3 regions of the Paraburkholderia sp. JHI869 genome follow, and region 1 is predicted to be linked to each of the others. Evidence: predicted binding sites of a transcription regulator. Region 1 holds the regulator's gene; each other region holds the start of a gene.

Region 1 (10,442 bases):
CCGCGAACGCCAGCGCCCCGGCCGTCGCACGTGAAGCCGCCGCGCGCCTCGAACAGGCCGCCGCAGCGCACACGAGCGACGTGCCGCGCACGATGGCCGAGTCGAACCCCTGGCTGATCGACCACGCCCGCCGCATCGCGAACCAGCAGAATGCGCCGCGCGTGCCGGCCATGACGCCCGCGACCGCAGCCGCACGTGGTCTTGGCAATGTCGCCGACCCGGTGCTGCCGCCCGACGTCGACGCCAGCACGCCCGACTGGGCGCTGGAAGCCGCTCATGTCGCCGCGCGCCGCGCCGCGCAGCGCCTCGGCCACGGCCCGGAGGCCGCCGGTCCCGCGCCCACGTCCAGCAAGAATGCCGACGCCGCGCAAACCGTGAGCGAGGCGATCCGCGCGCGCATCGAGCAGGTTGTGAACGAAACCGTGATGAACGAGCTCGCCTCCATGCGCGGCATGATGGAAGAGCAGTTCGCGGGCCTCCTCTGGGGCGAGCGCCAGCGCCGCAGCCCGGTGCAGGGCGCGCTCACCAAGCAGCTTTTCGCAGCAGGCTTTTCGGCGCAGCTCGTGAAGATGATGATCGACCGCCTGCCCGAAGTGGAAACCGAAGAGGCCGGCATGGAGTGGCTCCAGTCGGTGCTCGAATCGAACCTGCCGGTGCTCGAAGACGAAGAAGCGCTCATGGAGCGCGGCGGCGTGTTCGCGCTGATGGGCCCGACGGGCGTGGGCAAGACCACGACCACGGCGAAGCTCGCCGCGCGCTGCGTGATGCGCTTCGGCGCAAGCAAGGTCGCGCTGCTCACCACCGACAGCTACCGTATCGGCGGCCACGAGCAACTGCGCATCTTCGGCAAGATCCTCGGCGTTTCGGTGCACGCGGTGCGCGACGGCGCGGACCTCCAGCTCGCGCTCACCGAACTCAAGAACAAGCACATCGTGCTGATCGACACGATCGGCATGAGCCAGCGCGATCGCGCCGTGGCCGACCAGATCGCCATGCTGTGCGGCGCGGGCCGCCCGGTGCGGCGCCTTCTGCTGCTCTCGGCGACCAACCACGGCGACACGCTCAACGAAGTCGTGCAGGCCTACCAGAGCGAAAACGCACCGCTCACGGGCTGCATCCTCACCAAGCTCGACGAGGCGACCAACCTCGGCAGCGCGCTCGACACCGTGCTGCGCTACAAGCTGCCGGTGCATTACGTCTCGACGGGCCAGAAGGTCCCAGAGAACCTCTATGTGGCGACGCGCCGCTTCCTGATCCGCAGCGCTTTCTGCATTCCGCGAGAGAGCTCGCCGTTCGTGCCGCACGAAGACGATATCCCGGCGCTGCTGTCGGCTCTCTCGACGCGTTCGAATTCGCAGGCTCCCGAGGTCAGGTTTGGATAAGTTCGTAATCGATCAGGCAGAAGGGCTGCGCCGGCTTCTCGCGCGCGAAGGCTCGCGAGTGGTCGCGGTGACGGGCGGTGCGGGTTCGCCCGGACGCACGACCACCGTGGTCAATCTCGCGGCTGCGCTCACTGCGCAGGGCAAGGACGTACTCGTCATCGACGAGTGTCTGGGACCCCGCTCGGTCTGTTCGCTGATAGGCGGAGTACGCGGCGCCGGCAACTTCGCCGCCGTGATGCGCGGCGAGCGCACACTCGACGAAGCCGTGGGGCGTCACGCGCTCGGCTTCGGCGTGCTGGCCGCCTCGCGCGACAACCGCGCGCAGTACACGAGCGCGCAACTGCACAAGGTCATTTCGGGCCCCGCCGACATCGTATTGATCGACGCGCAGCTCGATGCCGAAGGCGCGCTGTCGCCGCTCGCCATGCACGCGCACGACGTGCTGATCGTGATGCGCATCGGTGCGCAGTCGATCACGGACGCCTATGCGTGCATGAAACGGCTGCACTTCGCGCATGCGATCGCGCAGTTTCGCGTGCTCGCGAATCATGTGGCGAACGCAAGCGACGCGCAGACCGCGATCGAGAATCTCGCGGGGGTGGCGAGCCGCTACCTGAGCGTGTCGCTCGACAGCGCCGGAAGCGTCGCTGCCGATCAACACATGGCGCAGGCACTCAAGCTCGCGCGCTGCATCGTCGATGCGTTTCCGTCGACATCCGCCGCGCGCGACTTCCGGCACGTGGCAGCCGAACTGCCGCACTGGCCCATGCGGCCCGCGGTCTCGGCGTGCTCGCCGGCCACCGCGCGCGCGAGCGGCTCGCTCGTCGCGACGCACGAAGAACATGAAGCGGCGGGCGACGCACCCGCCGACGACCTGGACGGCGCGCCGCAAGCCGGCGTCCAGCTACACGCTGCGCATGCAACGCATGGAACGCACGCAACGCAAGGAACAAACGCCGCACACAGCACGCTCGCCGCGAACGCCGATTCGTTCGTAGCGGCCGTGACGGGTGTGCATCCCGCACCCAATGCAACATCCGCGTCCGCACCGGCCCACGTGGGCTGGCGGACCGATACGCCCGCGCAGCGGACGTCGCCGCAGCACGTCTGACGTGCGCACGACGACGCCAATCAGGGACATGAGAAGTGGAGAGCACGATGTCGATGTATAACGCTCAAGGAAAAATTTCGCAGGCCGACGTGCTTGCGAAGTACGCGCCGCTCGTGAGACGGCTCGGCTTGCAGCTCGTGGCGAAAATGCCGGCGAGCGTGGACCTCGACGACCTGATCCAGGCCGGCATGATCGGCCTGCTCGATGCGGCCAATCGCTACAAGGAAGATCAGGGCGCGCAATTCGAGACCTATGCGAGCCAGCGCATTCGCGGCGCGATGCTCGACGAGCTGCGCAGCAACGACTGGCTGCCGCGCAGCCTGCGCCGCACCTCGCGCGAAGTGGAAAGCGCGGTGCACAAAGTGGAGCAGCGGCTCGGGCGCTCGGCGAGCGAGGCGGAGATCGCCGAGCATCTGAGCATGCCGCTCGACGAGTACCAGAGCATGCTGCAGGACCTGCACGGCAGCCAGCTCATTTACTACGAAGACTTCGACCGCTCCGCCGAGGACGAACCGTTCCTCGACCGCTACTGCGTCGATCATTCGGACCCGCTGTCGGCGCTGCTCGACGACAGCCTGCGCGGCGCGCTCGTCGAGGCGATCGAGCGGCTGCCCGAGCGCGAGAAGCTGCTCATGTCGCTCTATTACGAGCGCGGCATGAACCTGCGCGAAATCGGCGCGGTGATGGAAGTGAGCGAGTCGCGCGTGTGCCAGCTGCACAGCCAGGCAGTGGCGCGTTTGCGCACGCGCCTGCGCGAGATGTCGTGGGCCGGCCAGGAGAATTGAGGCGGTAGACGGGTCCGCGCGGCGGTTGTGAGCGCGGGCCGGGTGAGGCGAGGGTGAAAAAGCCGGGGTGCGGGAGCACTCCGGCTTTTTTGTTGGCCGACTGGATTGCACAAACAAAAAAGCCGAAGCATCACCGCTTCGGCTTTTTGTCTTTGGCGAGCTGGGTGCTTACAGCCCGAACGCCGGCAGCCGCCCATCGGGACCGTACAGCATCGCGCCGCCGCCCGTTTCGCCGCGCAGGATCGAGAGCGCGCGGCGGTTATGCTCCATGCGCGTGCGGATCATCATGCCGATCGTGAGATTCCTGCGGCGCGCGCGTTCGGTCGAACCTTTGAGCAGCGCCCACTGGCTCGCAAGGCGCGTGTCGCCGTCGCAGGCCATTTCGATGCCTTTACGGCCGCTGGGGAGACCGAGGCCTGCCAGTTGCGCGTCGCGCGCCTTTTCGAGCCCAGCCAGACGCTGCGTGAGCGTGGTCTTCTGCTCGACGATCTGCGGCAGCGCCTCCATGCCGTCGGCCGACACGAGCGCCTTCTCTTCATAGGCGAGCAGCGACGCGAACGCCTCAACCGTGGCGTGTTCGTCGATCAGTGTGGCCAACAGGGCATCTTTCATTGCTAGGCACCAAAAAAAGCGAGGTTTGCGCGGCGCTCGTTGGTCGAGTGTCAGTTGCCTGACGTCGGCTTCATGAGGTCGCGGGCGGTCTGGATCACGCCGTCGGCAATCTTGCCGGAGTCGATCTGCAACGTGCCGTTGCGGATCGCGTCCTTGATCGACTGGACGTGCGCCGTGTCGATGTCGGCCGAGCCGCTCGCGGCGAGCGAGCGCATCGTCGACGAAAGCGACGAGAGGCTCACGTTCGCGCCGCCTTGGGCGGCACCGGCCGTGCCTGCCGCGCCAGTGGTGGCTGCGGTGTCGGTACCGGCGGCGCTTACGCCGGTCGAATCAGCTTGCGAGCGCGCGAGGCCATCCTGCAGCGTGCGCGGATCATTGCGGGTGGAGGAGTCAACTTTCACGATGGGCTTTCCTGATCGATTTGACCTTGATAACGGCATAGGTCGGGCCGAACTTTAGCGCGAAAATCCCACCGTTACATGCTGTTACGTGTGCTGGCGCACAAAGCCGGAAACGGCCGGATCGGGCCGCCGGGCGGGGCTGAAGCCACCGCGTTCCGGCCCTTACCAGCGCTTACCGGCCCTATATTTGCACCTGCACGGTTCCGGCGTCCTTGACCACGCCCGAGATGATCTGGCCGCCGCTCGTGCGCACGCGCACCTGCTGGCCGGGCTCGGCGTTGTTGAGCGCGCTGCCTTCGGCGGAGATCGTGAAGTTGCTGCCCACGGCGATCACTTTCACCGTCTGGCCGATGACCACCGAAGCCGCGCTGCGCAGCATGTCGGTGCGCAGCGGCAGTCCCGCGGCAATGCGCGCGAGCGCGACAGCGCCCGTCGCCTGGTTGGGATCGGTGATGATGGTCTGCGGCAGGCTCGCGAGGTCGCCCGCGCGCGGCATGAAGTCGGCGGCCGAAAGGGCTTCGCCCGCGCCGATCTGGCGCGAGGCCACGTAGTAGTTCACCTCGACGGCCACGCGTGCGCTCACATAGAGCGTCCACGGCTTCGCACCGATGCAGCGCACGCCCACGGTCGTGTGGCCATACGTGCGTGCGCCCGGCGGCATGAACGGCTCGAGCGAGGTGCACGCGGCGAGGCCGCGCGGAAACACCGGCGCGACCGTGATGTTCACGTGGCCCGGCAAGCCCGCCGACTGCTGCTGCAGGAAGTTGAGCGCGACGGCGCGGATCGATTCGCCGTCCTGCTGGCCCGGCGGCGTGGTCTGCACGTTCGTGGCGACGGCGCTGGTATTGGGAGCGGGCGGTGCGCTGGTGCTTGCGTTGGCAACGTTCGCAGCCGGCTTCGCGTTGGCGACCGCCGCCGCACCGGCGTCCACGACCACAGGGGCGACGCGGTTCGCGGCGCTCGACAGGTTCACGCGCTGAAGCGCGCCCGCGTTGTTCGGGTTGGCCGCCGGCACGCGCATGGGTTGGGCGCTCGCACCCGGCGAAGGAATCGTGACGATGCGCGGCGCGTCGCCTTGGGCCGGGCGCTCGCCGGGACCCGGAATCGTGATCATGCCGTTCGACTCGACGCCCGCGCGCGCATCCTCGGGCACGCCGCGCGAATTCAGATCGGCGTAGCTGGCCGCGCGCAGCGGCGCGGCGTCGCTCGCGGGCGCGTTGGCGGCAGCATTGACGGGCGCCGCCCCGGCAGGCTTCTTCGCGTTGCTGACGAGCAGCGCGTTCATCTGCGCCGCGTCGGAGCCCGCGCGGTCGCCGTTGCCCGCAATAAAGATCTGCCCGGCCGCGCCCTCGGGCTGCGCCGGGGTCTGCGCATGGGCGCTCGCGGCACCCAATGCGCAGGCAATCGCGCACGTCCAGGACGCGCGCCACGACAGCGCGCGCGCACGCCGCTCCAGGCCGGCGTGCGGCCTACGGATAGAGGCAGTCTGCGGCATCGTCGTTCTCCATCGAATGCATTAACACGACTCGCATTCTAGGCGGCGGCCCCCGGGCGCTTGCGTCGAATAGAGGGGCGCTTTACCGGCTATTCGTCCGATTGGTTCTTGCCACCCCCGCCTAATATTCCACTCCATGCGCAAAGGCCTTCGGACCACGCGCCTAACGTTTGCGCCGGTTTCCCCGCCTTTTGGCGAGCCCGCCGCGCTCACGCCGAATCCTTTTCGTTTCACGGAGAACGCCCGATGCTGGACAAACTCGATGCCGAATTCGCCTTTGGGCGCGAAGCGCTCGATGTGCGCGCCACGCGGCAGGCATTGATCTCTTCGAACATCGCGAACGCCGACACGCCGGGCTACCAGGCGCGCGACGTGGACTTCTCGGCCTCGCTCGCGGGCGCACTGCGCCAGCAAGGCGCCGGCGGTACGGTGGGCATGACGGCCACCTCGGGCGGCAACGCCCAGCCGCTCGCCATGGCGCAGCCCGCGGGCGTGACCAGCGGCATGACGATGGCGGCCACGGAGTCGGGCCACATGGCCGGCGACGCGAAGCTGATCCCGACGGGCGGTCCGACCGATGCCTACAAGAGCCAGCTCATGTACCGCACGCCGGTGCAGCCCGCGCTCGACGGCAACACGGTCGACCTCGACACCGAACGCGTGCAGTTCGCCGACAACGCGCTGCACTTCGAGTCCGGCATGACGGTCGTCTCGCAGCAGATCAAGACGATGATGTCCGCGATCACCTCGGGTTCGAGCTGATCGACGCAGGCAGCGCAGCCGGAAAACGCAGTAACGAAGCCATGAACGACCAACGCGCGCGTGACGCGCACCTGATGTGAGGTCAACGAAACCATGCCATCCCTGATGAACATTTTCAGCGTTGCGGGCTCCGCCATGACGGCGGAATCGCAGCGTCTGAACGTGACGGCGTCCAATCTCGCCAACGCCGACAGTACGACCGGCCCCGACGGCCAGCCGTACAAGGCGAAGCAGGTCGTGTTCGCGGTGAATCCGCTCGGCGGCGCGCGCACGGCCTCGGGCCAGCAGGTGGGCGGCGTGAGGGTGACCGGCGTGGTGGACGACCCCACGCCCATGAAGCAGACGTACGACCCCGACAATCCCTCCGCCAACGCGGACGGCTACGTGACGATGCCCAACGTCGATCCGGTGCAGGAGATGGTGAACATGATCTCGGCGTCGCGCTCGTACCAGGCCAACGTCGAAACGCTGAACACGGCCAAGACGTTGATGCTCAAGACGTTGACGATCGGGACCTGAAGCGGAACCTGAAGTACAGCACACCGCAGTAATACAGAGACCAGCGGGCGCGCAACGAAGACACGCCCGCCACCACCACACGCCAAGCACGAAGCGCAATCGAGGGAGAACGCGTTGAGTTCCAGCAACACAACCATCGGCGGCAGCACCGCCACCGTGTCGCAGCAACTGCTCGACACCATGAACGGCACGAGTTCGAGTTCGAGCTCGTCGACGAGCGGCACGAGCGCGAGCGACCTGCAGACCACCTTCTTGCGGATGCTCGTCGCGCAATTGCAGAACCAGGACCCGACCAATCCGATGGACAGCTCGCAGATGACCTCGCAGCTCGCCCAGATCAACACGGTGTCGGGCATCCAGCAGCTCAATACGTCGCTGTCGTCGCTCTCCACGCAGCTTTCGGCTGGTCAGAACGCGCAGGCCGCGCTGCTGATCGGCTCGACCGTGCTCGCCCCGGGCAGCAGCGCCGCCGTGTCGAGCGGCTCGGCGCCACAACTTGGCGTCACGCTGCCGGCGGCGGTGTCGGACGTGAAGCTCACGATCACCAACTCGGCAGGCCAGGTCGTCAACACGCTCGACCTTGGCGCGCAGTCGGCGGGCACCGTGCCGGTGACCTGGAACGGCAAGGACACGGCGGGCAACACGGTCGCGGACGGCACCTACACGATCACCGCCAGCGCGACGACCAACGGCCAGTCCGCCACTGCAACCGCGCTCGTCGCGAGCCAGGTGCAGGGCGTGGTCCAGCAGTCGGACGGCACGGCGAGCCTCTCGCTCGCCAACGGCAAAACGGTCGCGCTTTCGAGCGTCGGCGCCATTCTCTGAACACGATAACCAACGCGAAAAGCGCGGAGTAGACAACCATGGGCTACCAGCAAGGATTGAGCGGCCTCGCCGCGTCGTCGAACGACCTCGACGTGATCGGCAACAACATCGCCAATGCGAACACCGTTGGCTTCAAGCAGAGCACGGCGCAGTTCGCCGACGTCTACGCGAACACCATCGCGACGTCGGTGGGCAACCAGATCGGCCTCGGCGCTTCGCTGCAGACCGTGCAGCAGGACTTCGCGCAAGGCACGATCAACACGACCGGCCAGGCGCTGAACGTCGCCATCAACGGCAACGGCTTCTTCCAGATGTCGAACAACGGCTCGATCACGTACTCGCGTAACGGCGTGTTCCAGCTCAACAAGAACGGCTATATCACCGACGCATCGGGCAACGACCTGATGGGCTATGCCGCCGATTCGACGGGCGTGGTCAATACGGCGCAAACCGTGCCGCTGCAGGTGCCGACCACGAACATCGCACCGGTCGCGACGACGAAAGTCACGGCGCAGGTGAACCTGAACGCGCAGGCCACGACGATTCCGGCGACTTCGACGTTCGATCCGAACGATTCGACCACCTACAGCTACTCGACCTCGATCACGGGCTACGACTCGCTCGGCGGCAAGCAGCAGATCAACCTCTACTACGTGCAGACCGCGACCGGCACGGCCGAAGTCTACGGCGGCGTGGCGGGCGGCACGATGACCGACCTCGGCGCGATGAACTTCGGCACCTCGGGCACGCTCACGGGCACCTCGGGCGGGACCTCGGGCGCGAACAACACCTTCACGCTCACCATCAACCCGACCGACGGCTCCGCCACGGGTCAGAAGATCACGATCGACGTGAGCGGCACGACGCAGTACGGCAGTGCGAACGGCGTGAACAACCTCGCGCAGGACGGCTACCCGAGCGGCACGCTCTCGAACTTCTCGATCGGCGCGGACGGCACCATCACCGGCAACTACTCGAACGGCCAGACCATGGCGCTCGGCCAGATCGTGCTCGCCAACTTCAACAACCCGAACGGCCTCGTGAACCTGGGCGGCAACCAGTTCCAGGAAACGTCGGCTTCGGGCGTCGCGCAGGTCTCCACGCCGGGCAGCACGAACCACGGCACGCTCACGGGCGGCGCGCTCGAATCGTCGAACGTCGACCTGACGAACCAGCTCGTCGACCTGATCACGGCCCAGCGCAACTATCAGGCGAACGCGCAGACCATCAAGACGCAGCAGACCGTCGACCAGACGCTGCTGCAGATGTAACGCGCCTAACCACGTACCGGGCACATCATGGACCGACTGATCTATACCGCGATGACGGGCGCGAGCCAGGCGCTCGAGCAGCAGGCCGTCGTCGCGAACAACCTCGCGAACGTCTCGACCACGGGCTTTCGCGCGCAGCTCGCCAACTTTCGCGCCGTGCCGATGTCGTTCGGCGACGGCTCGACGGTGAACGACCAGACCACGCGCACCTACGTGCTCTCGGCGACACCTGGCTCGGACATGACGCCCGGTGCGATCTCGCATACCGGCAACCCGCTCGACATCGCCATTCAGGGCCAGGGTTTCATGGCCGTGCAGACGGCCGACGGCAACGAGGCCTATACGCGCGCCGGCAACCTGCACGTCGATGAAAACGGCCAGCTCGTCACGGCTGCCAACCAGCAGGTGATCGGCGGCGGCGGCCCGATCGCGGTGCCGCCGGGTTCGGCGATCACGATCGGCAAGGACGGCACGGTTTCGGCCATCGCGCCGGGCAGCCCCGCCAACGCGATCGCCATGATCGACCAGATCAAGTTCGTCAACCCGCCGGCAGGTGCGCTCACGCGCGGCGACGACGGTCTTTTCCACACGTCGGACGGCAACCCCGCCGACGCGGACCAGACCGTGCAGGTTGCGACCGAGTCGGTCGAGGGCAGCAACGTGAATCCGGTCGCGGCGATGGTCTCGATGATCACCAACGCGCGCCAGTTCCAGATGCAGACCAAGCTGCTCTCGAACGCCGACCAGAACGAGCAGACCGCGAACCAGCTGCTCAACTTTAGCTAAGTCATTTCAGGCAAATGAAGGTCGCCTCGCGAAGCGCAATGCGCCGCGGGAGCCGGACCGGGAGAAATACACCGTGAACCGATCGCTTTACATCGCCGCCACCGGCATGCAGGCCCAGCAGTCGCAGATGGACGTGATCTCGAACAACCTCGCGAACGTGAGCACCAATGGCTTCAAGGGCTCGCGCGCAGTGTTCGAGGACCTCATGTACCAGACGCTGCGCCAGCCGGGTGCGAATTCGACCCAGCAAACCGAACTGCCCTCGGGCAGCCAGGTGGGCACGGGCGTGCAGCAGGTAGCCACCGAGCGTCTCTACACGCAGGGCAACCTGCAGCAGACCGGCAACTCGAAGGACGTGGCGGTCAACGGCGCGGGCTTCTTCCAGGTGCAGATGCCCGACGGCACGACGAACTACACGCGCGACGGCTCGTTCCAGACCAACTCGCAAGGCCAGCTCGTGACGGCGAGCGGCTACCAGGTGATCCCGGCGATC
Region 2 (10,442 bases), on a different contig from region 1:
AGCGCGATGCGCATCTGCAGCGAGTCGGTGCCGGTGGAGAGCAGGCGAAAGCCCGACTCGTCCGGGTGCGCGGCCACGGGGGCTGCGAGTGCGGCGCCAAGCGGCGTCGCGCTGGCATCCGAAGCCGGCAGTGCGGTGCTCGTCTCGCGCGGGTAGTCGGTGGCGGGCGGGCGTGTGGCACAGCCGGTGGCCAGCAGGAGGCCAACGAGCGCGAAGACGACGAAGGGCGCGCGCAGCGAGGCGTCAGGCGCGGTTGTGGGTCGCGTAACGGCTTCGGATGGGGCGGGATGCGCGGGCAAACGGATTCTCCAATGCGGCACGCCGCGTGTTGGTTCGTTTTCATTGCACGGCTTCTCGAGGATTCTACGGGAAGCGGTCCTCCGGGCCTGCGGCGGCGGGCATGCTGTCTTTGCAATTTTCGGGCCGCATGCATCTGACGTTTCAGCGCGGCCGGAAACGTCGGCAGCGCTTGCGGCGCGACACTGCGCGCATCGTGAACGACGGGAGAGCGCAATGAGAACGGGAATCAGGATGGGTAACGGCGCAGCATTTTCGGGCGCGCTGTGGGTGCCGAGCGGCGCGTGCCATACGATTCGCCTGGCGCAGGGCGGCGTGGTCGTGGCGCTCGAAGGGCGCGTCTGGATGACGGTCGAGGGTGATGCCGAGGACTACTGGCTCGAACCGGGCGAAGCGCTGCCGCTTGCGCCCGGCGAGCGGGCGCGCGTTAGCGGATGGCGGGAGGCGGTGCGCTTCGAATTGCGCAGCGAGCCACTGGCGCAGCCGCCCGAATGGCGCTTCGCGCGGCTACGGGCATGGATGCAAGCGAGGCTGGCGCGGCGTGCGCCGCGCAGCCAGGCGCAGGCGCGAAACCGTGCACCGAAGGAGCGTGTGGCGTAAGCGCCAGGCCTTAGGCCGGGCGCTCGCCTGCGGCGTGAATTACCCGCGCTCGGGCGACGCGTTTGCGGCACCTTGCGTATCGCGCGTGCTGCCGCGCGCCGGCTTGCCGGCCCAGTAACCCGCGAGCACCGAGCCCGAGAGGTTGTGCCACACCGAGAACAGCGCACCCGGCAGGGCGGCGAGCGGCGAGAAGTAGAGCTTGCCGAGCGTCGCGGCGAGCCCCGAGTTCTGCATGCCCACTTCGATGGCGAGCGTGCGGCACACCGACTCGTCGAAGCCGAGCAGGCGGCCCCCCCAGTAGCCGCCGAGCAGGCCGATGCCGTTGTGCAGCACCACGCCGAGTGCGACGAGCGGACCGACCGTGGCGATGCTCGCATGCGTGCCGCCCACCACGGCGGCGATGATCGCGAGGATCGACACCATGGAGACGAGCGGCAGCACCGGCTCGACGCGGCGCACGAGGCCGCCCGCGAGGCGGTTCACGACAAGCCCGATGGCGATCGGCAGGCCGACGATCTGCAGGATGCTCATGAGCATGCCGTGTACGTCGACGACGATCGAGGCATCGACGTAAAGGCGCGTGAGCAGCGGCGTCGCAAACACGCCGACGAGCGTCGAGAGCGCGCTGATCGTCACCGAAAGCGCGACGTCGCCGCGCGCGAAATAGATCATCACGTTCGATGCCGTGCCGCTCGCCACGCTGCCCACGAGCACCATGCCTGCGGTGAGATCGGGCGGCATGCGCAGTACCTTGGCGATGGCCCATGCGGCGAGCGGCATGACGAGGTAGTGCAGGAAGATGCCTGCCGCGACCGGCGCGGGCCGCGTGAAGACGCGCTGGAAGTCGGCGAATGAGAGTGTGACGCCCATCGCCAGCATGATGATCATCAGGAGCGTCGTGACGTGCGGCGCGATCGGCGCGACGAGGCCCGGATCGAAGTACGCCAGCAATGAGACGAGGACGGCCCAGAGCGGGAAGAGTCGGGTAATCGGGGCAAGCATGAAAGGGTGGTCCGTGAGTGGTTTTATATGTCGCGCCGCTGGCTGGGCGCGTGCGCGGGTATTGCGGGCCGTGGGCGTCGATGTGTGCGAACGCGTACCCGGCCGCTGCACGCATGGCAAGCGGTGCCGGGGTGGCCGGCGGCGCTCGCGGGGTGCGGTTGTCTCCAGTCCCATGCAGCGCGCTGTTCTTGCCCTCGTGGGACGGACGCCGCTTGCGGCGCCAGGCGCGTATTTTAACCGGTCGCGCCGGTGCGGCCGGGCCGGTTAAGTGAACGCTTCAGCCTACGCGGCTAGTCGCGCTTGCTGTGGCGGCGTGAGCCTGCGCGCGCAGGCTCATCCGGTGAAAGCGCCATGTCATGAGGACGGCGACGGTGGTGAGCCCCGCTGCGAGCCCCCACCAGAGTCCGAGCGCGCCGAGGCCGAAGTGAAACGCGAGCGCGTAGCCCAGCGGAAAGCCGATGCCCCAGTAGCCGAGCGTGGCCGCGACCATCGGCACGCGCGTGTCCTTGAGGCCGCGCAGGCAGCCCGAACCCACGGTCTGCGCGCCGTCGACGATCTGGAAGATCGCCGCGACGCCGAGCAGCGTGGCCGCGAGCGAGACCGTGTGCGCGTTGGCCGGGTCGTCGAGATGCAGGTAGAGCCCGACGATCCAGTGCGGCGCGAGCACCATCACGAGCGCCGAGAGCGTCATGAAGCCGACGCCGAGCGCGAGCGCGACGAAGCCCGCATGGCGAGCCGCGCGCGGCACGCCCGCGCCCGACCAGTAGCCCACGCGCACGTTGGCCGCCTGGCCGATCGCGAGCGGCACCATGAAGGTGACGGAAGCCACGTTCAGCGCGATCTGGTGCGCCGCGAGCGGCGTCTCGCCGAGCAGGCCCGCGAGCAGGCCGGTGGCGAGAAAGAGCGTCGCTTCCACGGCGTAGGTGATCGCAACCGGCCAGCCGATCGTGAAGAGTTCGCCCATCAGCGGCGCGGTAGGCCGACGCGCGGCAACGAAATGCTGGTGCGACGGCCGCAGGTGCAGCAGCGCCATCAGCACGAACGCGGTGAGCCACACGGTGATGGTCGTGGCCACCGCCGAGCCGAGAAAGCCCAGGCGCGGCAGGCTCCACGCGCCGTGGATCAGCCCGTAGTTCAGAAAGCCGTTGATGAACACGCACGCAATCGACACCCACAGGAGGCGCCGCGCCGCGCCGATGGCGGGCAGGAACGAGCGCATGAGCCCCACGCCGATGAGGCTGGCGGGCGCGCCCCAGCGCAGCACGGCCGTGTACTCGCCGATGTGATGCGCGAGCAGCGTCGGCTCCCCGAGCGCACGCAGGATCGGCTCGGCGAACGACAGCAGCGCGAACGCCGGCACCGACAGCAGCAGGGACAGCGCAAAGCCGGTCCAATAGATGTGCGGCACGTGGCTTTCGTTGTCGGCGCCGCGCGCCTGCGCGACGCTCACGCTCACCGATGTCAGCACGCCTTGCAGCACCGTCACCACCACGAAGAACATGTTCGCGCCGAGGCCGCCCGCGGCGAGCGCGTCGGCGCCGAGGGAGCCTAGCAGGACCGTGTCGGTCACGCTCATTGCCATCTGCGAAAGCTGGGCGATCGCGAGCGGGCCGGCGAGGCGGGCGGTATCGGCGGCATGACGGCGCAGCGTGGGCGGCGCGGAAACGGAGCGGCGGGAAAGCGTGGTTCGAGTCATGAAAAACAAGCGGCGCGAAAAGCGCGCCGCACGGCCAGGTTCGTCTGTCGAAACTGAAAGCTTATTGCGAGACAGCGACCTTGTCGATCCAGATGCTCAAATCTGGTGCATTACTGGCGCGTCCGAGAAAGTTCACTCAGCTGCCTTGATGGCAATGCGCGTGTCGCCCAGCAGCACCGCCTGACCCGCGCGGATCTTGCAGGTCTTGCGCAGTTCGACTTCGCCGTCCACCTTCACCGCGCCCGAGGCGACGATCTGCTTGGCCGAGCCGCCGCTGTCCGCGAGGCCGGTGATCTTGAGGAGGTTGTGCAGTTCGACGTAGTCGCCGGTCAGCGTGAAATCGAGGTTGGGCATGGCGGATTGAAATTCGAAAGGCGTGCGGCAAGCGCGCGAAGGGTGAGCATCATAAGCGATGGCGGGCTTGCCGCAGCGTCTGTCACATCTCGGGGCCGGATGTTATGAATTCGTCAGTAAATGAAACGTTGAGTAACGTCGCGGGACCCGGCGGCGATCTTCATACCAAAATGGTTTCACCCGGATCGACAGCGCCGCTGAAGTTTTTCATACGCGGCTCCATCGAGCGGGGGCGCGGCTGAGGCGGGCTTGCCCGCTGCACAAGCGCCTTCGGAACCACTGCAAAGAGGATACGCCATGACCCAGATTCGCAAGCTGCTTACTGCTACCGCTGCTTTTGCCACCGTGACCACTGCCGCCGTATTCGCGCAGGGCGCGTATGCACAAAACGCGACCCAGGGCGCGACACAGGCCGGCGAAGCCCCCACGATGGCGCCTTCCGGCGCGCCGGCTATGGCGCCGGGTGCGGCTCCCGGTCAGATGCCGGGCCAGATGAATGCTCAGGTGCCGAGCCAGGCGCCGGCGGCCGCGGGCATCGCGCAACCGGCTCCCGCGCCGCAAAATATGACCGCGCCGCAGTCAGCCGACCCGCTGGTGCAAAAGCGCAACGCGAACGCGGCGGCGAACGCCGAATACCGCAGCGCGAAGAAGTCGGCAAATGCCGAGTACGGCGACGCGAAGAAGCAGGCGAAGTCGCAGTACAAGGCGCAGGTGAAGGACGCGAAGATTAACCACAAGGCCGACCGTCAGGCCAACGATTCGGAGATGAAGGATCAGATGAACGGCATGTCGGCCCAGCAGCAGGGCGGCCAGTCGCAGTAACGAACGGCTGATGCCGGTGGCGCCTGCGCGTTGGGCGCTGGCTTTTGGCAGGGCCTCTAGCGGCGGCGTCCGGCAACGGGCGCCGCCGTTTTGCCTGACGGCTTCCTCACGAAGGCGATGGCGAAACGCGCTGCGGCATTGTCGTTAAATCCCGCCAGATCGCCATGGAATCAGGCGCTTGCGGATGAGGGGTGTATGGATATACAGTGTGCGTCGCCCCTTTCCGATTCGCCACGTTCATCGTCCCAGCGCCCGCCGTGTCCACTGTTTCCGTTGCCGATTCCTCCGTCTCCGATGCCAGCCGGGCGCGCGCCGACGCGGCCAACGCCGTATCCGCGTGGCTCGAGAAACTCAACGACGCACAGCGCGAGGCCGTCCAGCACGGCGGCGAAGCGGGCTACGCGCCGGGCTCGGCGCTGCCGGGCCCGCTGCTCGTGATCGCGGGTGCCGGGTCGGGCAAGACGAATACGCTCGCGCACCGCGTCGCGCATTTGATCGCTGGCGGCGCCGACCCGCACCGCATCCTGCTGCTCACGTTCTCGCGGCGCGCCGCGCAGGAAATGACCCGGCGTGTGGCGCGCATTGCCGCCAGCGCGCCAGGCGCGGCCGCCGTACTTGCGCAGGGGCTCACCTGGGCGGGCACGTTCCACGGCGTGGGCGCGCGCCTCTTGCGCGAATACGCGGATCACATCGGCTTGTCGCCGGCGTTCACGATCAACGACCGCGAGGATTCCGCGGATCTCATGAATCTCGTGCGCCACGAACTGGGTTTCTCGGCGAAGGAAAAGCGCTTTCCCTCGAAATCGACTTGCCTCGCGATCTATTCGCGCGCGGTCAACACCGGCGACTCGCTCGCCAACGTGCTCAACCGCTCGTTCTCGTGGTGCCTCGAATGGGAGCCGCAATTGCGCGCGCTGTTCGCGGCCTACGTGGACGCCAAGCAGAAGCAGAACGTCCTCGACTACGACGACCTGCTGCTCTACTGGGCGCACATGGCCGCGGAGCCGGCCATCGCCGCCGATCTCGCGGGCCGTTTCGACCACATCCTCGTCGACGAATACCAGGACACCAACCGCCTGCAGGCCTCGATCCTGCTCGCGCTCAAGCCCGACGGCCGCGGCCTGACCGTGGTCGGCGACGACGCCCAGGCGATCTACTCGTTTCGCGGCGCGACTGTGCGCAACATTCTCGACTTCCCGGCGCAGTTCGATCCGCCCGCGCGCCAGGTGACGCTCGAGCGCAACTACCGGTCGACGGCGCCGATCCTCGCAGCCTCGAACGCCGTGATCGACGCCGCCGCCGAGCGCTTCACCAAGAACCTGTGGACCGACCGCCCCTCGCAACAGCGCCCGCGCCTCGTCACCGTGGCCGACGAGGCAACCCAGGCGCGCTACGTCGTCGAGCAGATTCTCGAGGCGCGTGAAGCGGGCATGAAACTCAAGCAGCAGGCCGTGCTGTTTCGCGCGGCGCACCACAGCGCGACGCTCGAAATCGAGTTGGCGCGGCGCAATATCCCGTTCGTGAAATTCGGTGGCTTGCGCTTTCTCGACGCCGCGCATGTCAAAGACGTGCTGGCGGTGCTGCGTTGGGCCGAGAATCCGCTCGACCGCGTGGCGGGCTTTCGCGTGACGCAACTGCTGCCGGGAGTGGGGCCCGCCAACGCCGCGCGCCTGCTCGACCAGGTGGCCGCGTGCACGGGCGCGTATCGCGCCGCCGAGGCGCTCGCGGCCTTCGCGCCGCCGCCGCGCGCCGCCGAGGACTGGCCCGCGTTCGCGTCGCTCATCGACAGCCTCTCCATGCGCTCGACGCCGTGGCCCGCTGAGTTCGAGCGCGTGCGGCGCTGGTACGAGCCGCATCTGGAGCGCAATCACGAAGACGCCCAGGTGCGTCTCGCCGACTTGCTGCAGATGGAGAGCATTGCGAGCACCTACGCCTCGCGCGAGCGCTTTCTCACCGAACTTACGCTCGATCCGCCCGACGCCACGAGCGCCGAATCCGCCGACCCGCTGCTCGACGAGGACTATCTGATCCTCTCGACGATCCATTCGGCGAAAGGGCAGGAGTGGCGCAACGTGTTCGTGCTCAACGGCGTGGACGGCTGCATTCCGTCCGATCTCGGCGCGGGCAGCGACGAGGAGCTGGAGGAGGAGCGGCGCCTGCTATACGTGGCGATGACGCGCGCGAAAGAGGATTTGCATATCGTCGTGCCGCAGCGCTTTTACGTGCACAACCAGGTCGCGTCGGGCGACCGGCACGTGTGGGCTTCGCGCACGCGCTTCATCGCCGCGCCCATGCTGCCGCTGTTCGAATCGTGCGCGTGGCCGCCTGCGCCCGTGGCGAGCGCGCCAAGCGCGGCGGGACTCGCCGCTGCCGCGCAGGCGAAGGTCGAGATCGCCGCGAAGCTCAGGAGAATGTGGGACTAAGGGGCGCGCCGAGGGGCTCAAGCGGCTCGAGCGACGCTTGACTCTGCAGTTGACGCGTCGCGCCGCCCGAAGGCGGGCGCGCCAGCGCTCAGCGCCTTTGCTCGCGCGCGGTGCCGCGTTGCGGCGGCATGAAGAAGTTGCGCATCCACGCGGCCAGGCGCGTGAAGACGTCGTCGGGCTCCTCGACGAAAATCTCGGGCTTGAGCAGGCGCAGATATTCCATGATCTGTTGCGCTTCCTGCTTCTGAAACACGCCATGCGTGACGCCAAGCCTCAGCAGCCCGCGCAGTTCGCCCAGACGCTCGCGCGCGGCGCTGCCCGTTGCCTGCTCGCAGCCGATCTTCGCTTCGTACGCACGCTGGCGCAGCGACTCCGTGAGCCGCCAGGCGGGCGTCTGCATCGATTCTTCGAGCGCCTGGATGTCCTGCACGCCTGACTTGATCTGCGCCGCGAGCGGATCGACCAGCGTGTCGTCGCCCTGGGCTTCGCTCACGATGGCCGCCGCCCAGTCGCGGCACTGCTTCGAGAGTTCGTCGGGCGTCCACTCGGGCCGCGACGCGAAGCCGAAGCCGAATTCGCCCGCCTGACGCATCAGGATCGAGACGACCTCTGGGAATTCCTTGTCCAGCGTGCGCTTGGCCCACGCGTACTGGCCACCTTGCAGGAGCCGCTGCACTGCGTGCTCCGTGAGCGGCGTCATGTTGTCGAGCAGCTTCGCGCGCAGGTAATCCTCGAATTCCGGCGTGGCGAACTGCGGGTCGAGTTTGAGCGAGACGCGCAGGAACGCGTCGAAGTCCTTGCGCAGCGACGCAAGCGTTTCGTCCTTCAGGTTAAGGGTGATGTGCCCCATTATGGTTACCCCGGTGTATTCCGTATCGCGTCTCGCGCGCTCTCGCCGTTCGAGCAGTGGCCTGCCAGAGCAGGCCTTGACGGGTTTAACGGCGGGCCGGGGTGAAACTTGAGCGCGAGTGGCGAGGGGCGCCTCTAGCGCAGGACGACGCCTTGCCAGAGGAAGAACACGCCGAGCCCGACCGCGATGGTGAGGAGCGGGCGCTTCGTGAGCGCGCTGACGACGATCGCCGCGAGCGCGCCAACGAGCTGCGGGTTGCGCCAGGTCAGCTCGGCGCCCTGGCCGTGCGGCGAGACCGCCATCGGCACGATGATGGCAGTGAGCACCGTGACGGGGACGAAGCCGAGCGCGGTGCGCACGAGCGGCGGGAACACCAGTCGGTCGCCGAGCACGAACACCGCCGTGCGAATGACCACGGTGATGAGGGCCATGCCGAGAATCAGGACGACGTAGTTCATTGCCCGGCTCCTGCGGTGCGTTGGACGGTGGGGGACTTGCGGGGCGACTCGCTGCCGGCGCGGGCGCCGCGTGACGAACCCGGGCGCGAGAGGACGACACCCACGACCACGCCAGCGAGCACGGCGCCGAGCAGCCCGAGCTTGTACGGCCAGCCCTGCCAGAAAAAGGCAAGCGCACCGGCAGTCGCGGCGGCGGCGAAGTAGCGCACGGCAACCAACTGCGGCACGACGATCGCAATGAAGGTCGCGACCATCGCGAAGTCGAGGCCGAGCGACTGCAAACCCGGGAACGCCGCGCCGAAGAGCAGGCCGGCTGCGGTCCAGAGTTGCCAGTTCAGGTACATCGAGAGCCCCGAACCGAGGAAATGCCACGGCGAGACATCGTCGCCGGGCGGATGGCGGCGGAAATGCGCCCACGCGACGGCGAAGACCTCATCGGTAAGCAGGCCGCCCAGCACGAGGCGCCAGCGCAGCGGCAGGTGTGAGACATACGGCGCGAGCGTCGCGCTGTAGAGCACGTGCCGCAGGTTCACGATGAACGTGGTGGCCCAAATCACCGCGAAGCTCGCGTGCGAGGCGATCAGCCCGAGCGCGATGAACTGCGCCGAGCCGGCGAACACGGCGAGCGACATGAACTGGCCGTGCCACAGCGAGAGCGGGCCCGAGGTGACGAGCGTGCCGAAGATCACGCCGAAGGGCGCGGCGCCGATCATCATGGGGATCGTGTCGCGCGCGCCGGCGATGAATTCGGCAAAGCGGTTGGGATGCGGCCTGGGATGCGTGGTCAAACTGTCCTCCTGATACATGGGGACAGCATAGCGGGCGGCCGTGCGCGTGGCTTGTACGTTCTTGCGGCGTGAGGCGCGCCGGCGCGTTCAGGACGACTGCCAGCGGCCGGGCGGCACGCCGAACATACGCCGGAAGTGTCGCGTGAAATGGCTCTGGTCCGTGAAGCCGCTCGCCGCGGCGACATCGGCGACCGTGGCGCCTTCGCGCAGCGGGCCGAGCGCGCGTTGCAGGCGCAACTGCGTGCGCCAGGCGTGCGGCGGCAGGCCGGTCGCCTGTGTGAAGAGCCGCGTGGCGTGAAACGGCGAGAGACCGACCGCCTGGGCGAGATCGGCCACGCGCAACGGCGTGGCGAGATCGGCGGCGAGGAGCGCCTTCATCGTTTCCACGCGCGCATCGTTCGGGCCGTGCCTGAGCGCCGCCTCGCGCGTGCGGCCGTAGCGTGTGAGCAGCGTCGAGAGCGCGTCGAGCAACGCGCCTTCCACGGCGAGCAAATCGGAAGACGGTGCGGCGCAAGGCGAGGGTAGCGCCGCCACGCCAGGCAAACCACTGCTCGCGCCGGAGTCCGGCACCGCCGCGGCGCGCCGCGAGTCGGCGTCGGCTTCGAGCAGCCGGTGGGCGCGAGAGAGCCTGTGCGCGAGATCCAGATCGTGGATCACCTCGGTGTCGAACCACGGCAGTGGCTGCGCGCGCCCGGCGATTTCGCCCGCGAGTTCGTGCAGGAAGTCGATCGGCACGTACATCACCCGATAGCTCCAGCCTTCTTCGACGGCGCGCGAGCCCGTGTGCAGTTCGCCGGGATTGATGACCGGCACGCTGCCCGTCTCGGCGACATGCTGCGAGCCGCGATACCGAAAGCACTCCGCGCCGCCCTCGATCACGGGGATCGTGTAGGCCTCGTGCCAATGGGGTGCGAACGTATGTTCGTTGTATTCGGCCGTGACGAGATCCGCGCCGGGCAAAAGCGGCGTGCGCCAGTAGCGGGCGGAATCTCGAAAACGGGAATCGGTCATGGTGGAGGATCCTGCTCAGATCCCCAGTTTAGCGCAGCGGTATCGTCGTGCCCGCCGGCACCGGCACAGCCGTGACGCTGTTCTTGGCGCTGCCGCTCACCACGCGGTCGCTGTAGGTCAGATACACGAGCGCGTTGCGCT
Region 3 (10,442 bases), on a different contig from region 1:
CGGGTTGCCGCGCTCAGGCGCGGCGCTTCTTTTTGCCGAGTGCCGCGCAAGCCGCGCGGCACATGCAGTCGCGCTCATGGTCGTTGACCATGCCGACCGCCTGCATGAACGCGTAACAGATCGTCGTGCCAACGAATTTGCAGCCGTATTTTTTGAGTGCCTTACTGAGGGCGTCCGAGACCTCGGTCGAGGCCGGTGCGTCGCGATACGACGCCAGGTCGTTCTGGATGGGCGTGTCGTTCACGAACGACCAGACGAACTTCGCGAGCGAGCCGTGTTCAGCCTGGATTTGCTGCACGGCGCGGGCGTTGGCGATGGCGGCTTCGATCTTGGCCCGGTTGCGCACGATCGAGGCGTCCTGCATGAGCGTTTCGACGTGCCTGGGTGTGAAGCGCGCAACCTTTGCGATGTCGAAGTTGGCGAACGCGCGGCGATAGCCTTCGCGCTTGTTGAGGATCGTGGACCACGAGAGTCCTGCCTGCGCGCCTTCGAGCACGATCATTTCGAACAGATGCTGGTCATCGCGCGACGGCACGCCCCACTCTTCGTCGTGGTATTGCACATACTGCGGCGACGCGCCGGCCGATACCCAGTTGCAGCGGTGTGTCACGGTAAGTTCTCCTTGCGAGACATCGTTCAGGCCACGCAAGCATAGCGGATCGGTGCTGTGCCGCCACCCTGGCCAGATGGCCGATTGTGCGAACCCGGGGAAGCCGTTAGTCTCTGCGGCACGGCAAAAATTTTGGCTTTCGAACCGGACTCACAGGCGCGCGAGGCGCGGCAGAAATCATGCAGAAATACACCTGGTTGATTGGCGTGGACGGCGGCGGCACGGGCACGCGCATCGCCCTTGGCGACACCAACGGCGTCGAACTCGCTCGAGCGGCTGCGGGGCCGTCGGGGCTCGGACTCGGTATCGAACGTGCCTGGCAATCGATCGAGGAAGGCAGTCGCGCCGCATTCGCGCAGGCGGGACTTGCATTCGACTGGTCGCAATGCGTGCTTGGCTGCGGGCTCGCGGGCGTGAACAACCCCGACTGGCTGGCGCCGTTTCTCGCGGCCGCGCCGCCGGTAGCCGGACTCGCGGTGGAAAGCGACGCCTACACCACGCTGCTGGGCGCGCACGGCGGCGCGCCGGGCGTGGTGGTCGCACTCGGCACAGGCAGCATCGCAGCGGTGCTCGGCGAGGACGGCCAGTGCCGCATTGCGGGCGGTTTTGGCTTTCCCTCGGGCGACGAAGCGAGCGGCGCGTGGTTCGGCCTGCGCGCGATCGTCTGGGCGCAGCAGGCGCTCGACGCGCGCGCGCCCATGGACGACTTCGCTCGGGCGCTGCTTGCACACGCGCGGGCGACAGATCGCGACAGCCTGATCGTGTGGCTGTGCGCGGCCAACCAGACGGCCTATGCCAGCCTCGCACCGGTCGTCCTCGCGCATCGCGAACATCCATTCGTCGCGAGGCTGCTCGCCGAAGCCGGTGTGGAAATCGCCAAGCTCATCACCGCGCTCGATCCTTCGGGCGGCCTGCCGGCGGCGCTCTCGGGCGGCCTTGGGCAGCCGCTGCGCGAATGGGTGCCGCAAGCGGTGCGCGATCGCCTGCGCACGCCGCTCGCCGATTCCACGGCCGGCGCGCTGCGGCTCGCGCAGATGGAAGCCCAGCGCCTCTCGCGCGCTGCGGCGGACAATTGAGTGGTGGACGACAAGGGGCGCGAACGCGGGTCAAGGGCATAGCGGTGCCGCAGATGCTACGATTCAACGTTTCCCGCTAGCTGTCTGATCACCATGTACAAGGTCATAGCAACCGATCTCGACGGAACGCTGCTCAATAGCGACCATCAGGTCGATCCGTTCACGGTTGCCACGCTGGGCGCGCTCGATGCACAGGGGCTGCCGTTCGTGATCGCGACTGGCCGCCATTATTGCGACGTGGCCGGCATTCGCGACGTACTAGGCATCCGGCCGTATCTCATCACCGCGAACGGCGCGCGGGTGCACGCGCCCGACGACACGCTGATCCACGCGAGCAATCTGGGCGCGCCCATGGTCGAGCGCCTCGTTGCCGCCGATACCGTTGGCGAACACGGCCGCGTAATCGTGAGCATCTATACCGACGACGCCTGGCTCATCGACCGCGACGCGCCTGAACTGCTCGCGTATCACCAGGACTCGGGCTTCGAGTACCGCGTGGTGAACCTGCGCGATTACGCGGGTGCGGGCATTGCCAAGGCGCTTTACATCGGCGAGCCGGCGGATCTCGCACACGTCGCGCAGAATCTCGCGTGCGAGTTCGGCGACGCGCTTTACGTCACCTATTCGCTGCCGGACTGTCTCGAAGTCATGGTGGCCGGTGTGTCGAAGGGCCGCGCGCTGCGTGTCGTGCTCGACCGGCTTGGTATGGACGCCGCGGGTTGCGTCGCGTTTGGCGACAATATGAACGATATCGATCTGCTCGAAACGGCGGGTCATCCGTTCATGATGAACAATGCCAATCCCGATCTCATCAAGCGGCTGCCTTCGGTGCCGCGCATTGGCAACAACTTCGAAGCCGGTGTCGCGCATCATCTGCGCAAGCTGTTCGCGCTCAACGACGAAATCACCTCGTAGTTCACGCGGGTGCAATCGCTAGCCGCGCCATGAGCGCAGCGCGACTCGCGCCGTGACCGCGCTCGCGATTCCATTCCGGCAGTTATCGGCAGTTATTGCACCGCGGGCAGTTGCGCGCACGGGCAGTCGTCGGCACGTCCGTCGAGCCCTTCGCGCTCGTGCGAGAAACGCGCGTGCGCGGCGCCGCTGCTCCAGTCGATGCGCACCACATAGATGCTGTCGAAGTCCGCACTCTCCCAGCGCGGCACGTCGCTCGCGCTGCCGCCATGCGCGGCGACGACGCGGCGCACGAGCGTCTCGATTTCCCGATGTTCCCACGCAACGAGCACGGTGCGCCCGCGCCACTGCGGATCGACAAGCGCGGTTTGCAGCGCATCGATCCTCGAATACCCATACGGCGTCTGGATCGGCATGCCGAACTGGATTGCGGTCGGCTCGATCGTCGCGAGCGGGCGCACATAATAGTACGGGCGGCCGTTGTCTTCCTTCTGCTCGCCCGGGTCGGGCGCGTAGATGGCATCGGGCTTGCCGTACTTGGCCGCGATCACGGCCGGCAGCGCGAGCGCGCGGTTCAACCCCTTGCAGTTGAGCTGGCCGAATCCCTCTGGCGGCTTTTCGCCATGCCTCACGAAAATGAGTGTCTCGACGTCACGCCCGGCTGGCGTGCGGCTCGCATCCGTTTGCGTTGTCCCGGCGGCGTTGGTGGCGCTGTTGGAGTTCGCAGGCCCACTGGCCGGCGGCAGCGGCGCGCAGGCGCATAGCAGTGCGCTCAGCCCTGCGGCGAGCGTCGGGGCGAGCCGGATCGGCCGGGTGTGTGAGCGCTTCATGCTGGGCGCGATGCTCCGGGTGGCAAGTCGGTGGGAAAGTCGACCGATTCTAGCAGCGCGGCCACCGTGGGCCTGATCAGCCGCGCACTGGCGGCGCCTGGGCCAACAAGACAAACGGGCGCCGAAGCGCCCGTTTGCTGCCGCAAGATGAATGTCGCGCGATTCGGCGTGGTACGAGCCGCGCGGACGTGTCAGTGCGTCAGGCCGTCTCGCGCACGACGACAGGCGCTACCGCTTCGCGCCGCCCCGCCACCGCCGGGTACACGATGCCCGCGAGCACGGCGCCGACGATCGGCGCGACCCAGAAAAGCCACAGCTGCGAGATGACCTCGCCGCCCACGAAGAGCGCGGGCCCGGTCGAGCGAGCCGGATTTACCGAGGTATTGGTGACCGGAATCGAGATCAGGTGAATGAGCGTGAGGCACAGGCCGATGGCGATCGGCGCGAAGCCCGCGGGCGCGCGCTTGTCGGTTGCGCCGAGAATGACGAACAGGAAGAACGCGGTCATGACGACTTCGCACACGAACGCGGCGCCCATGGCGTAGTGCCCCGGCGAATGCTCGCCGTAGCCGTTGGTCGCGAAGCCACTCGCGGCGAGGTCGAAGCCGGGCTTGCCCGTCGCGATGAGCGCGAGCACGAAAGCACCGACCACCGCGCCCAGCACCTGCGCGACGATATAGGGCACGAGATCGCGCGCCGGGAAGCGGCCCGCCACGGTCAGGCCCACGCTCACGGCGGGATTCAGATGGCAGCCCGAAATATGCCCGATGGCGTAGGCCATCGTGAGCACGGTCAAGCCGAAAGCGAGCGACACGCCCACGAAGCCGATGCCGAGCCCGTGAACCGGGCCGGCGAAGTTGGCCGCGAGCACGGCGCTGCCGCAGCCGCCCAGAACAAGCCAGAACGTGCCGATCAGTTCGGCAATGAGTCGCTTGGATAAGTGCATTGCGTGACACCTCGAAAAGTCGATTTTTGAAGGGGCCGCGTAAAGCACCGGCACCGGGAAATGCCAGATTCTAGGCAGTCGCACTTTTCGATGCTGTCAAGGATTGTCAATTCTGATGTAATTGATCGAATTATTGCGATCGATGTGTGCGCAATTGCGCCAGAAGCGACTGATCGTTAAATTGAGAAATAGAGCGATAAAGCAGTATTAATAGCGATTGCGAATTCCGTTATTTACGTCTAATCTCCGATCGAGTCGGTTTCACGAGCATATGAAGGGGAGATAGAAATGTCGCAATATTCAGAACTCAAGGCGCAGATCGCAAAACTCCAGGCTCAGGCCGAAGAGGCGCGGCGCACGGAGATCGCGGACGTCATCGCCACGATCAGGGATAAGATCGTCGAGTACGGGCTTTCCGCCCAGGACCTGGGTTTTGCCGAGGCCGCGCGCCGCGGGCGTCCGCCGAAAAAGGCGCCGCTGCCGGCGCGCTATCAGGACCCCAAGTCCGGTGCGACGTGGAGCGGGCGCGGCAAGCCGCCCAAGTGGATCGCGGGCAAGAACCGCGAGCGCTATCTGATCGCCTGACGAATGCCGCCGGGCAGCGATCCGGGCGCCATGCAAGCGCAAATGCAATAAAAGAGCCGCATGAATCATGCGGCTCTTTTTTGTGCGTCATCTGTAATCAACGCGTAATGGCGCTATTGCCCGACTCGCAAACGATTCACGCCGTACATTCGTCTGGATTTATCTCGAAAGTTGGAATGCTTCGCACTCAGCCGGCGGCGACACGGCGCAGTACCGGACGCTGTGCGGCTTCGATGAGCGCCGTATAAGTGTCGACGTAATTGCCGGCCATGATGTGCGACGTGAAGCGGTGTTCGAACTGGTTGCGAATCGCCTCGCGCGAAAGCGAATCGATATTCTGAAGCGCGGCCACCGCGCCTTGCACGTCCTCGACAACATGGCCCGTCACGCCCGGGTCGATCACTTCCGGCACCGAGCCGCGATTGAAAGCGATCACCGGCGTGCCGCATGCCATCGCCTCGATCATCACGAGGCCGAACGGCTCCGACCAGTCGATCGGGAACAGCAGCGCCTTGGCACCCGAAAGGAACGCGGGCTTCTGCTCTTCGTTGATCTCGCCGACGAACTCAACGTGGGCCTGCGACAGCAGCGGCTCGATCTCGGTCTTGAAGTAGTCCTGGTCGACCTTGTCGACCTTGGCGGCGATCTTCAGCGGCAGGCCGGAGAGCGCGGCGATCTTGATCGCCGTGTCCACGCGCTTTTCCGGGCAGATCCGGCCGAGGAACGCGAGGTACTCGGGCTTGCGGTCGCCCTGCGGCGTGAGCAGGTTCTTTGGCAGTCCGTGATAGATCGTGTTCTGCCAGGCGGCCTGCGGCAGCGGCTGGCGCTGCGAGTCCGAAATTGAGATCACCGGCGCGTTCGGGAACTGCTCGAATACCGGTTGCAGTTCGGGCAGGTCGAGGCGGCCGTGGAGCGTCGTGACGAACGGCGTGTCCATGGTCGTGAACAGCGGGAACGGCAGGTAGTCGAGGTGGAAGTGCAGCACGTCGAATTCGTGCGCGACGCGGCGCACGCGTTCGAGCAGCACCATGTGGGGGGCCAGCGCGTCGCGGATCGTCGGGTCGAGGCGCAGTGCGCGCGGCCAGGCAGCTTCGAGGTTTGCCGAGGTGACCGAATCGCCGCTGGCGAACAGCGTCACGTCGTGGCCGAGGTCGACCAGCGCTTCGGTCAGATAGGACACGACGCGCTCGGTGCCGCCATAAAGCTTGGGCGGAACGGCTTCATAAAGTGGCGCAATTTGTGCGATTCGCATTGTTCGATCTCCTGGGCAAGAAGCCCATAAAGGCCGCGTGTGCAACGAATTCTGTGATGCGGCACTGCGGCGGTACGACGGTATCGGGTTATCCCTGAGCTCGATTATGGCTATTTCACGGCCCGATACACGCGGTTTTGCAAACGCTTAATGTTGTTACAGCGGGATACAGCGTGTGTTTCAGGCCATTGCAAAGCGTGATGCGGCCTGGGCGCGCAATGCGCAAGCCGCGTGCCCGGCGCGTTCGCGCAAGGGACACAACGTGTTGATGCGAGGGCCGGATAGCACACAAGCGGGGCCGGATAGCACGCGCGCGTGACGTATCCATGAAAAAGCCTATAATCCGCAGACAATTACGCGGCTTATGCGAATGACATGACGCATACCGTGTCCTGCCGCTGCTCCCGCTTCTTTGTCAGAAAAATTCCTACACGTTAGCGAAAGTTTTTCTCGCAACGCGTCGCGGCATCCGTCCGATTTCTATTTGTTCCCGCCCCAGCCACAATGCACCCACGACCATAAAAGGCCGTTCGGATGCACTCGAGTTGCATTTGGGCGAGCAAACGTTTTCCGCAGGCGGACTGACCAGCCGCCGCGTATCGATTCGGGGGAATCTATGAGCGCGACGACGCACAGCGACATGCTGGGTGAGATCAAGGAAGTGAACCTGTCGTACCTGTTGCTTGCGCAACGTCTTTTGCGCGAAGACAAGCCGACGGGCATGTTCCGCATGGGCATCTCGGAGCAGTCCGCAGAGGTGCTCGCCAACCTCTCTTTCGCGCAGACCGTACGTCTTGCCGCATCGAACCAACTGCTTTGCCGCTTCCGGTTCGACGACCACGCCATCCTGAGCGCACTTGCCGACAAGGGCAAAACCGCGCTGACCCACTCGGCGATCATCATGTCGGGTCAGGACGTCGAGCAGATCGGCTGAACCGCTTCGCCCCGCGCCGCAGCGCGCGGCCGCGCATTGCCCCTTGCTGCCCGCGAACGGCAGCAGGAGCAAGCGCATTCCTTCGCGGCTTCCAACGGGTGTCTATGGCGACAAAGAGTGTGGTGCAGGAGGTAAAGGAGATCGCGCTTGCGATCGAACTGATCGAACTGGGCGCACGCCTGCAGTTGCTCGAAGCGGAGACCTCGCTCTCGCGCGACCGGCTCATCCGGCTCTACAAGGAAGTGAAGGGCGAGTCGCCGCCCAAGGGCATGCTGCCGTTTTCGACCGACTGGTTCATGACGTGGCAGCCCAACGTCCATTCCTCGCTGTTCTACAACACGTTCGTGTTCATGTGCCGCCACGCGCGCTGCGAGCCGATCCACGCCATCGTGAAGAGCTACCGGCTTTATCTCGAGCACCTGCGCCTGCACGACGAAACGCCGGCGCTGAGCCTCACCCGCGCCTGGACGCTCGTGCGCTACTTCACCTCGGGCCTCCTGCAGATGACACCGTGCAGCCGATGCGGCGGCCGCTACGTGGCCCACGCGCACGATCCGCAGCGCGGCTTCGTCTGCGGTCTGTGCCAGCCGCCTTCGCGGGCGGGGCGCACGCGGCGCAGCGCGCTTGCATCGCAGATCGCGGCCTGAGGCAGATCGACGCGGTTCGATGTCGCCGAGGTTGCCCGAGGCCGTTCGTGCAGGCGCAGACCCCGGATAAACCCGGCCTGCCTTTGTGAACACGCCGCCCGGCCATGCCGAACGGCGCCTGCCGCAGCGAAGCCCGCGTCGTCACGAGCGCTCGCAAGCGGCCACCGGCACAAACTGCAACCCCTTCCCGCGCGGCTTTGCGAACCGGCCCCAGATTTCTCCGTCATGCCGAGGCAGTGCAGACGGCAGATGCCCGGCCAGCTTACGATCCGCGCCCATCCAAACCCAAAGTTTTCCGCGCAGTTGCCGTAAACCCAGCTAAGGGCGCGGGCCGACGGCGGTTCGCGGCGCATTTCTTAGTGAGGACCCGGCTGTGCTGATTATCGTTGGAACACTCCTGACGATCCTTTGCGTCTTCGGCGGCTACGCACTCGAGGGCGGCCATCTCGGCGCGCTCATGCAGCCGATGGAGTTGCTCATGATCGGCGGTGCTGGCCTCGGCGCGTTCATCCTCGGCAACGGCATCAAGACCATCAAGGCCACCTTGCGCGTGCTTCCCACGCTGTTCAAGGGCGCCAAATACAACAAGGACGTGTACATGGAGCTGCTCGCGCTGCTCTATGTCCTGCTCGCGAAGGCGCGAAAGGAAGGCACGCTCACGCTCGAAGCGGATATCGACGATCCGCAGAAGAGCCCGATCTTCACGCAGTACCCGAAGATCCTGGCCGATCACCATATCGTCGAATTCCTCACCGACTACCTGCGTTTGATGGTGGGCGGCAACATGAACGCGTTCGAAATCGAAAGCCTCATGGACGAGGAAATCGAAACGCACCACGCCGAAGGCGAGGCGCCCGCGCATGCGCTCGCCAAGGTGGGTGACGCCATGCCGGCGTTCGGTATCGTCGCGGCCGTGATGGGCGTGGTCCACACCATGGCTTCCGCCGACAAGCCGCCCGCAGTTCTCGGCGAGATGATCGCCCAGGCGCTGGTGGGCACCTTCCTCGGCATTCTGCTTTCGTACGGCCTGATCGGCCCGCTCTCGAGCCTCGCCGAGCAGCGCGTGACCGAGTCGACCAAGATGTTCCAGTGCATCAAGGTGACGATCCTCGCGAGCCTGAACGGCTACGCGCCGGCCATTGCCGTGGAGTTCGGCCGCAAGGTGCTGTTCTCGACCGAGCGTCCGTCGTTCACGGAGCTCGAAGAGCACGTGCGCCGCGTGAAGGCGAAGTAAGGACCGGCCCATGAGCAACAACAAGGACCGCGCAATCGTCGTCAAGCGCGCCGCGCCGAAGAAGGCCGGCCATCATGGCGGCGCGTGGAAGCTCGCCTACGCGGACTTCATGACCGCGATGATGGCGTTCTTCCTGCTGATGTGGCTGCTGTCGTCGGCATCGACGGTGCAGTTGAAGGGCATCGCCGACTACTTCAATCAGCCGATGAAGATCACGCTCTGGGGCGGCGACCGCAGCGCCGAAGACTCGAGCATCCTGAAGGGCGGCGGCCGGGACATCTCGTCGCAGGACCAGGGCGTCACGCGCCGCAGCGACGGCGCGACCGAGCGTTCGGAGCGCAACCAGTCGAAGCACAACGACGACGACGCCTCGAAGCAGCTCGAAGGCTCGCTCGAACGCAAGGAGCAGGTGCGCCTGCACGACCTGCAGGTGAAGCTGATGGCGGCGATCGAGGCGAACCCGGTGCTGCGCCAGTTCAAGCAGCAGATCCGCATCGACTCCACGCTGCAGGGCCTGCGCATCGAGATCGTCGACTCGCAGAAGCGCCCGATGTTCGCAACGGCGCGCGACGTGGTCGAGCCGTACATGCGCGACATCCTGCAGGCGATCGGCAAGACGCTCAACGATGTGCCCAACCGCATCGTCGTGCAGGGTCACACCGACGCCGTGCCGTACGCCGGCGGCGAGAAGGGCTACAGCAACTGGGAGCTTTCCGCCGACCGCGCGAATGCTTCGCGCCGCGAGCTGATCGCGGGCGGCATGGACGAATCGAAGGTGTTGCGCGTGCTCGGTCTGGCTTCGACGCAGAACCTGAACAAGGCCGATCCGCTCGACCCGGAAAACCGCCGTATCAGCATCATCGTATTGAACAGGAAGTCCGAAGACGCGCTCATGCACGACGACTCGACCACCACCACGCTCTCCGACGACGCAGCGGGTTCGGGCAAGAGCCTGCCCGGGCTCACGCCGGACGCCGTGCCGGTCAAGGCGGCGCCCGCGCCCGTCCAGCTCGCGCCGAAGATGGCAACGGCGCTGGCGCCGGCGGTGAGCGTCGCGCCGGCAGCGCAATGACAACGAGGAACGGATGATCAGGAACATTCTGGCGATCGACGATTCGGTGTCCATGCGGGAGATCCTGCGTGCGGCGCTCGGCTCGGCAGGCTACGAAGTGACAGTGGCGAGCGACGGCGAAGAAGGGCTCGAGCACGCACTCGCCCAGCGCTTCGATCTCGTGCTCACCGACCTTTACATGCCGCGTATGGGCGGGCTCGACCTGATCAAGCAGTTGAGGGCGAATCCTTCGTACTTCGAAACGCCCATCCTCGTGCTGACCACGGAATCGGACGAAGGCTTCAAGGCAGCCGTACGCGACGCAGGCGCGACCGGCTGGATCGAAAAACCGGTGGACCCCGAAC

The links. The regulator FliA, encoded in region 1, starts transcription of late flagellar genes. The targets are predictions, from matches to a motif close to CTAAAGTTTNNNNNNNNNNNGCCGNTA.
Region 2: a site for FliA is predicted at 8,131-8,157, ahead of VSR72_RS08855 (DUF4088 family protein). Genes of this name have one in related genera too.
Region 3: a site for FliA is predicted at 8,078-8,104, ahead of motA (flagellar motor stator protein MotA). Genes of this name have one in related genera too.

Annotation. Positions count from the first base shown of each region.
Region 1 covers NZ_JAYMSC010000055.1:12,772-23,213, reverse strand. The annotation lists gene flhF (flagellar biosynthesis protein FlhF) at 1-1,382, shown strand, start outside; partial or broken gene VSR72_RS42280 (MinD/ParA family protein) at 1,375-2,157, shown strand; gene VSR72_RS42275 (RNA polymerase sigma factor FliA) at 2,547-3,278, shown strand; gene VSR72_RS42270 (flagellar protein FlgN) at 3,447-3,890, opposite strand; gene flgM (flagellar biosynthesis anti-sigma factor FlgM) at 3,941-4,291, opposite strand; gene flgA (flagellar basal body P-ring formation chaperone FlgA) at 4,473-5,786, opposite strand; gene VSR72_RS42255 (flagellar basal body protein) at 6,033-6,548, shown strand; gene flgC (flagellar basal body rod protein FlgC) at 6,642-7,067, shown strand; gene VSR72_RS42245 (flagellar hook assembly protein FlgD) at 7,248-7,892, shown strand; gene flgE (flagellar hook protein FlgE) at 7,931-9,163, shown strand; gene flgF (flagellar basal-body rod protein FlgF) at 9,191-9,949, shown strand; gene flgG (flagellar basal-body rod protein FlgG) at 10,023-10,442, shown strand, end outside.
Region 2 covers NZ_JAYMSC010000003.1:530,458-540,899, reverse strand. The annotation lists gene VSR72_RS08890 (phospholipase D family protein) at 1-236, opposite strand, end outside; gene VSR72_RS08885 (DUF2917 domain-containing protein) at 514-897, shown strand; gene VSR72_RS08880 (bile acid:sodium symporter family protein) at 937-1,899, opposite strand; gene VSR72_RS08875 (MATE family efflux transporter) at 2,177-3,595, opposite strand; gene VSR72_RS08870 (RNA-binding S4 domain-containing protein) at 3,728-3,949, opposite strand; gene VSR72_RS08865 (hypothetical protein) at 4,247-4,771, shown strand; gene VSR72_RS08860 (ATP-dependent helicase) at 5,029-7,194, shown strand; gene VSR72_RS08855 (DUF4088 family protein) at 7,283-8,044, opposite strand; gene VSR72_RS08850 (AzlD domain-containing protein) at 8,179-8,502, opposite strand; gene VSR72_RS08845 (AzlC family ABC transporter permease) at 8,499-9,308, opposite strand; gene VSR72_RS08840 (AraC family transcriptional regulator) at 9,378-10,301, opposite strand; gene VSR72_RS08835 (CreA family protein) at 10,330-10,442, opposite strand, start outside.
Region 3 covers NZ_JAYMSC010000032.1:87,073-97,514, forward strand. The annotation lists gene VSR72_RS35730 (DNA-3-methyladenine glycosylase I) at 14-610, opposite strand; gene VSR72_RS35735 (BadF/BadG/BcrA/BcrD ATPase family protein) at 790-1,686, shown strand; gene VSR72_RS35740 (Cof-type HAD-IIB family hydrolase) at 1,780-2,601, shown strand; gene VSR72_RS35745 (histidine phosphatase family protein) at 2,694-3,428, opposite strand; gene aqpZ (aquaporin Z) at 3,628-4,374, opposite strand; gene VSR72_RS35755 (H-NS histone family protein) at 4,663-4,959, shown strand; gene VSR72_RS35760 (glycosyltransferase family 4 protein) at 5,147-6,211, opposite strand; gene flhD (flagellar transcriptional regulator FlhD) at 6,828-7,145, shown strand; gene flhC (flagellar transcriptional regulator FlhC) at 7,250-7,792, shown strand; gene motA (flagellar motor stator protein MotA) at 8,166-9,026, shown strand; gene motB (flagellar motor protein MotB) at 9,037-10,098, shown strand; gene VSR72_RS35785 (response regulator) at 10,112-10,442, shown strand, end outside.